DNA from 2 places in the Gracilibacillus caseinilyticus genome. Region 1 is predicted to be linked to the other one. Evidence: a T-box and tRNA genes for the amino acid it is inferred to sense, from the RefSeq annotation. Region 1 holds a T-box; the other holds one or more tRNA genes.
The links. The T-box of region 1 lies ahead of serS (serine--tRNA ligase). A T-box ahead of a tRNA ligase gene usually reads a tRNA of that ligase, here a tRNA-Ser.
Positions count from the first base shown of each region.

Region 1 (3,270 bases):
TCATGTATAGCTCCATAATGAATGCGACAAGTAGGATATGGAGCACTATCTGATTCATTTGATGATATACACAAGCCTAGAACGACTGCTTTTAGCTGTTCCATACATTGTAGCACTTCTTTAAGCGTAGGAAATATGCGGAGACTCCCGTGGGATCAGCGCGAGCTGAAGATCCACTTAGGAAAGAAAAGAATTTTCTTTTCTAAGTTAGCTGAAGCCGTGCCCCACAGGACGCGGAGCATATTTCCGGAGCTTTGCTATGCATATACTACATTTCAAAATAGCCAAGTGTGATAAAGTTCCACTTAACATAATCCATATTATAAGAACCAATACAGCACTAATTTTTGTTATTTGCCTACATGACAGGCATTATATAAAAAAACCGCAGCAAGGATATGCGGTGAACCTTGTTGCGGATTTTTTGATCTTACTTATTTAATTTCCGTCTTTCCACCCATGTAAGGAACGAGCACTTCTGGAATTTTAATAGATCCGTCTGCTTGCTGATAATTTTCGATAATCGCGGAAACAGTACGTCCGATTGCTAATCCAGATCCATTTAACGTATGGACAAATTCTGGTTTTGCTTTTTCCTCACGACGGAATCTGATACCTGCACGTCTCGCCTGGAAATCTTCAAAATTAGAACAAGAAGAAATTTCACGATACGTGTCATTACTAGGCATCCAAACCTCAATGTCATACTTTTTCGCAGCTGTGAAGCCTAAATCAGCCGTACACATACTCATCACACGATATGGCAGTTTTAACAGCTGTAATACCTTTTCAGCATGGCCTGTTAATTCCTCTAACACATCGTAGGAATCTTCCGGTTTTACGAATTGCACTAATTCCACTTTGTTAAATTGATGCTGACGAATTAAGCCTCTCGTATCACGGCCCGCAGATCCTGCTTCAGAACGGAAGCTTGCACTAAACGCTGTGAATTTCTGTGGTAATTCATCTGCCTTTAAAATGTCATCGCGATAATAGTTCGTTACCGGTACTTCTGCAGTTGGTACTAAGAAATAATCCCAGTCCTCGACTTTAAATGCATCTTCCTCAAATTTCGGTAATTGTCCTGTACCTGTCATACTCATACGATTGACCATATATGGTGGCAGCATTTCCTGATAGCCATGCTCATCTGCATGTAAGTCCATCATGAAATTCATTAAAGCACGCTCTAAGCGAGCACCTAAACCTTTATAAAAGACAAAACGACTGCCTGTTACCTTTGCTGCCCGTTCAAAATCTAATATATCTAATTCAGTAGCAATATCCCAATGCGCCTTCTCTTCAAAATCAACATTTGGCAGTTCTCCCCATTTACGAACTTCCACATTATCATCTTCAGACTCTCCAATTGGTGTCGTTTCATGTGGAACATTAGGAATGGACAACATTAAGACATCCAATTCTTCCTCTACCTGCTTTAATTCCTGATCAATTGTCTTAATGCGATCTCCGACATTACGCATTTCCACAATCATATCATCGGCATCCTTTTTCTCTTTTTTCAATAAGGAGATTTGCTTAGAAACCTCATTTCTTTTTGCCTTAAGCTGTTCTGTTTCAGCAATTAACTCACGACGCTTTTCATCTAAATCACCAAACTTGTCAAGATCGGTTAAATCTTCTCCTCTGTGTGCTAACTTTTCTTTCACTTCTGCAAACTGATTACGTAACAATTTTCTATCTAACATTTCAGCATCCTCCTTTATTCCTATCAGCTTAAATAAACATATAAAAAACTCCCGTCCCTGACAATACTGTAGGGACGAGAGTTAACCCGCGATACCACCCTGATTGGAGAATAGACTTCTCCCGGCTTCATTTTAGATAACGGCTTTTATGCCGAGTGTATGTACTCTTCATTCCATACACTGCTCCAGGATGGATTCACTTAGCTTTTATACCAGTTCACACCTGCCACTGGCTCTCTTTGAATAAAAATATAAGCTACTAGTTCCTGTCATCACTTTATTACTATACGATCTCTTATTATTATATTATCTTTCCACCATTTTGACAAAGTATTCTGTCAATCGATGGTCATCTGTTAATTCCGGATGAAAAGCACTGCATAGGTAATGCCCTTGCTGTGCTGCAACGATCTTATCATTGTGTATCGCCAATACATCCACATCTGGACCAACTTCTGCGATGTATGGAGCGCGAATAAACACTGCTTCAAAGTCTTCTGCTACACCATTTATATTAATCGCTGCTTCAAATGATTCGCGCTGACGGCCAAATGCATTACGTTCCACTTTCATATCCATTAGAGACAGATGTGCGTAATCCTGTCCAATGATATCAGTAGCTAAAAGAATCAGACCGGCACATGTACCAAAAATCGGTTTTCCTTGCTGACCGAAGTCTACTAATGCATCAAGAAAATCGTACTTGTCAATCAAACGACGCATTGTCGTACTTTCGCCACCAGGTAAGATCAACCCATCTATTTCATCCAGCTGTTCTTTATATTTAATCACAATTCCTTCTGCACCAGATGCTTCAACAGAACGAATATGCTCGCGAATCGCGCCTTGCAATCCTAGCACTCCGATTTTTACCATGATGTCTTCTCCTCACTAATTACCAACCACGATCTTGCATACGCTCTTGTGGCGCAATCGTGCTGATTTCTAGACCTTTCATTGCCGTACCAATACCTTTAGATACTTTGGCAATTAAATCGTAATTATCGTAATGTGTTGTTGCTTCTACAATGGCTCTTGCAAAGTTAGCAGGGTTATCTGACTTAAAGATACCTGAACCAACAAATACTCCATCAGCACCTAACTGCATCATTAACGCTGCATCTGCAGGAGTTGCAACACCACCTGCTGCAAAGTTAACCACAGGCAGACGGCCTTTATCTTTAATATCTAATAGGACTTCGTATGGTGCACCTAGTTCTTTCGCATATGTCATCACTTCGTCCTCTGACATATGCACTAATTTACGAACCTGCCCATTGACTTCACGGATATGACGAACCGCTTCTACGATGTTACCAGTACCTGGTTCACCTTTCGTACGAAGCATAGACGTTCCTTCACCGATACGACGAGCAGCTTCACCAAGATTACGGCACCCACATACAAAAGGTACGGTATATTCACGTTTATTTAAGTGATAGACTTCATCTGCAGGAGTTAATACTTCACTCTCATCAATATAATCAACGCCCATTGATTCCAAAACTTTCGCTTCGACAATGTGACCGATACGAGCTTTCGCCATGACTGGAATAGAGAC
Region 1 is NZ_CP095072.1:1,139,936-1,143,205, forward strand. It holds gene serS (serine--tRNA ligase) at 435-1,709, opposite strand; T-box leader at 1,777-1,991, opposite strand; gene pdxT (pyridoxal 5'-phosphate synthase glutaminase subunit PdxT) at 2,016-2,585, opposite strand; gene pdxS (pyridoxal 5'-phosphate synthase lyase subunit PdxS) at 2,605-3,270, opposite strand, start outside.

Region 2 (3,270 bases), 2.1 Mb from region 1:
TGGTAAACGCAGGATTTATGACGTTGCGACAGTCAATAGGTGTTATTATGGGGGCAAACATCGGTACTACAGTAACAGCGTTTATTATCGGTTTTGACCTGGGTGAATACGCGCTGCCAATCATGGGTATCGGCGCACTACTTATATTCTTTATTAAAAATAGTAAAGTAACGAATATTGGGATCACCATTTTTGGTTTTGGATCATTATTCTTTGGACTGGAACTAATGAGTTCAGGCTTAAAACCATTACGTGATTTGCAAGCATTTCATGAATTAACGGTTGACATGTCCAATAACCCGATACTCGGTGTTATTATTGGAACAGTATTTACAGTTGTCGTTCAAAGTTCAAGTGCTACCATCGGTATATTGCAAAGCCTCATGATGGAAGGTGCTATCGAAATAAAAGCAGCCTTACCTGTATTATTCGGGGATAATATCGGGACAACCATTACTGCTGTGTTAGCATCTATCGGTGCAACAGTAGCAGCCAAACGAGCAGCATTAACTCATGTAATATTTAACGTAATAGGGGCTACAATAGTTATCATTTTCATCGGTGCTTATAGTAACTTTATAAGCTACATTCAAGGAGCACTGGAGTTAAATCCGTCGATGACTATTGCCTATGCACATGGTATATTTAATATGCTAAACACTGCCGTACAGTTTCCGTTTATCGGTTTATTAGCATTACTTGTAACAAAAATCATCCCTGGTGAGGATGTAGAAATAGAATATAAACCAAAACATTTAGATCCAATTTTTATTGAACAATCTCCTTCTGTCGCATTAGATCAGGCAAAAGCAGAAGTAATCAGAATGGGTGAGTATGCGACCAAAGGATTGGAAGAAACAAGTCTGTTCTTAAACAAACAAAATCCGAAGACCTCTGAACTTGCTATACAAATTGAAGGGGCATTAAATAATCTGGATAGGGAAATTACTTCTTATCTGGTAGACTTATCTAAGAAAGATTTCTCGGAATCAGAAATTAACAAACATTCAGCTTTAATTAATTCAGTTCGTGATATTGAGCGAATTGGTGATCACTTTGAGAACATTATCGAATTAGTCCATTTTAAAATGTCCAATAAAGTTGATATTACTGAGCAAGGAATGATCGATTTAAATGACATGTTTGATTTAACAATCATTACGGTTAAAGAGGCTATCAGAGCTCTGGACACTATGGACAGAGAAGCAGCCTTAAATGTTGTGCAAAAAGAAAATGAAATTGATAAAATGGAAAGAACATACCGTAAAAAACATATTATTCGGTTAAATGAAGGTGCATGTTCGGGTGCAGCAGGTATCGTGTTTGCTGATATTATCAGTAACTTGGAACGAATCGGTGATCATGCTGTGAACATTGCAGATGAGGTATTGGGAGAACGTTATAAACAATAAATAGTGGGAAATAGTCTGGGTGATTCCAGACTATTTTCATCTCTTATCGACAAAAAAATAAAAAATGCAATAAAACTATTGACGATCTAATATGGATATGGTAAATTATTAAATGTCGCTTCAGTAATTACATAATTTATTCCACAGTAGCTCAGTGGTAGAGCTATCGGCTGTTAACCGATCGGTCGTAGGTTCGAATCCTACCTGTGGAGCCATGGCGGTGTAGCTCAGCTGGCTAGAGCGTACGGTTCATACCCGTGAGGTCGGGGGTTCGATTCCCTCCGCCGCTACCAAACATAATGGCGGTCGTGGTGAAGTGGTTAACACATCGGATTGTGGTTCCGACATACGTGGGTTCGATCCCCACCGGTCGCCCCATTATATAATATACGTAACATAGGACCCTTAGCTCAGTTGGTTAGAGCTATCGGCTCATAACCGATCGGTCGCAGGTTCGAATCCTGCAGGGTCCACCAACTACATTCGGAGGAGTACCCAAGTCCGGCTGAAGGGAGCGGTCTTGAAAACCGCCAGGGGCTTCACGGCCCGCGGGGGTTCGAATCCCTCCTCCTCCGCCATATACATATTAGTTGGTTGAATTTCATAAAGGATTGGCTCGGTAGCTCAGTCGGTAGAGCAACGGACTGAAAATCCGTGTGTCGGCGGTTCGATTCCGTCCCGAGCCACCATTTCTAAACAAGCATTAGATAAAGCTTGTTTTTTTATTTGGCTACCCTTATTTTCCTCAGTGGCATTTTTCATATTTCAAGCTTCAGCTAGATAAAACTACATCGATTCTTGTATAAAATATATACAAAAAGGAATGCTAAATAGTTGCATTTCAATAAAATGATTTGATACCATTCTGAATAGAGAGATTTTTATACTTTCTAATTAAAAAATAGGAGGAATTAAACATGGCAAACTTTACATTACCAGAATTATCTTATGGATATGATGCATTAGAGCCTCATATTGATAAAGAAACAATGAACATTCATCACACTAAACATCACAACACTTATGTTACAAAATTAAATGCTGCACTTGAAGGTCATGATGATTTGGCTAGCAAATCAATCGAAGACATTCTTGCAAATCTTGACGCGGTACCTGAAAATATCCGTACAGCAGTGCGTAACAACGGTGGCGGACATGCTAATCACAGCTTATTCTGGACATTGCTATCTCCAAATGGTGGCGGTGAACCAACAGGTGAATTAGCTGACCAGATCAATGCGACATTTGGTAACTTTGATAAGTTCAAAGATGAATTTGCAGCTGCTGCAGCAGGTCGTTTTGGTTCAGGCTGGGCTTGGTTAGTAGTAAACAACGGTAACCTTGAAATTATCAGCACACCAAATCAAGACACTCCTATTTCAGAAGGTAAAGCACCAATCTTAGGATTAGACGTATGGGAGCATGCGTACTACCTTAAATACCAAAACAAACGCCCTGATTACATTGCAGCATTCTGGAATGTAGTGGATTGGGATAAAGTAGCAAGTCTATATAGTGAAGCAAAATAATCTCCATTAACATTAAAAGGACTATAGTTTGATACTATAGTCCTTTTGTTGTGTTTCCTTCTTTTCTCTATGATTCATATGTATAACTCCGCCTTTCTAGATCAAAATAAAGATTAGATTGTAGTGAGGTGTATACGATGAATCATAAGCCGAAATCTTCGACAAACCGATTACCCAACAGTAAAGATTTAAAAATACTCTTAACAATTGGCGGACTGTATTCGTTAGCTACTTTTTTATCGAATGCATTCGTAAATGTTTTTTTATGGAAACAATCAGGCAATTATGTAGATATAGCGGTATACAATTTATTTATTTACATATTACAA
Region 2 is NZ_CP095072.1:3,254,704-3,257,973, forward strand. It holds gene MUN88_RS15360 (Na/Pi cotransporter family protein) at 1-1,412, shown strand, start outside; tRNA gene MUN88_RS15365 (tRNA-Asn) at 1,553-1,627, shown strand; tRNA gene MUN88_RS15370 (tRNA-Met) at 1,629-1,705, shown strand; tRNA gene MUN88_RS15375 (tRNA-His) at 1,715-1,790, shown strand; tRNA gene MUN88_RS15380 (tRNA-Ile) at 1,812-1,888, shown strand; tRNA gene MUN88_RS15385 (tRNA-Ser) at 1,898-1,990, shown strand; tRNA gene MUN88_RS15390 (tRNA-Phe) at 2,026-2,101, shown strand; gene sodA (superoxide dismutase) at 2,330-2,941, shown strand; gene MUN88_RS15400 (MFS transporter) at 3,079-3,270, shown strand, end outside.
Region 2: it encodes a tRNA-Ser, which carries the amino acid that the T-box ahead of serS (serine--tRNA ligase) is inferred to sense. The anticodon was not compared.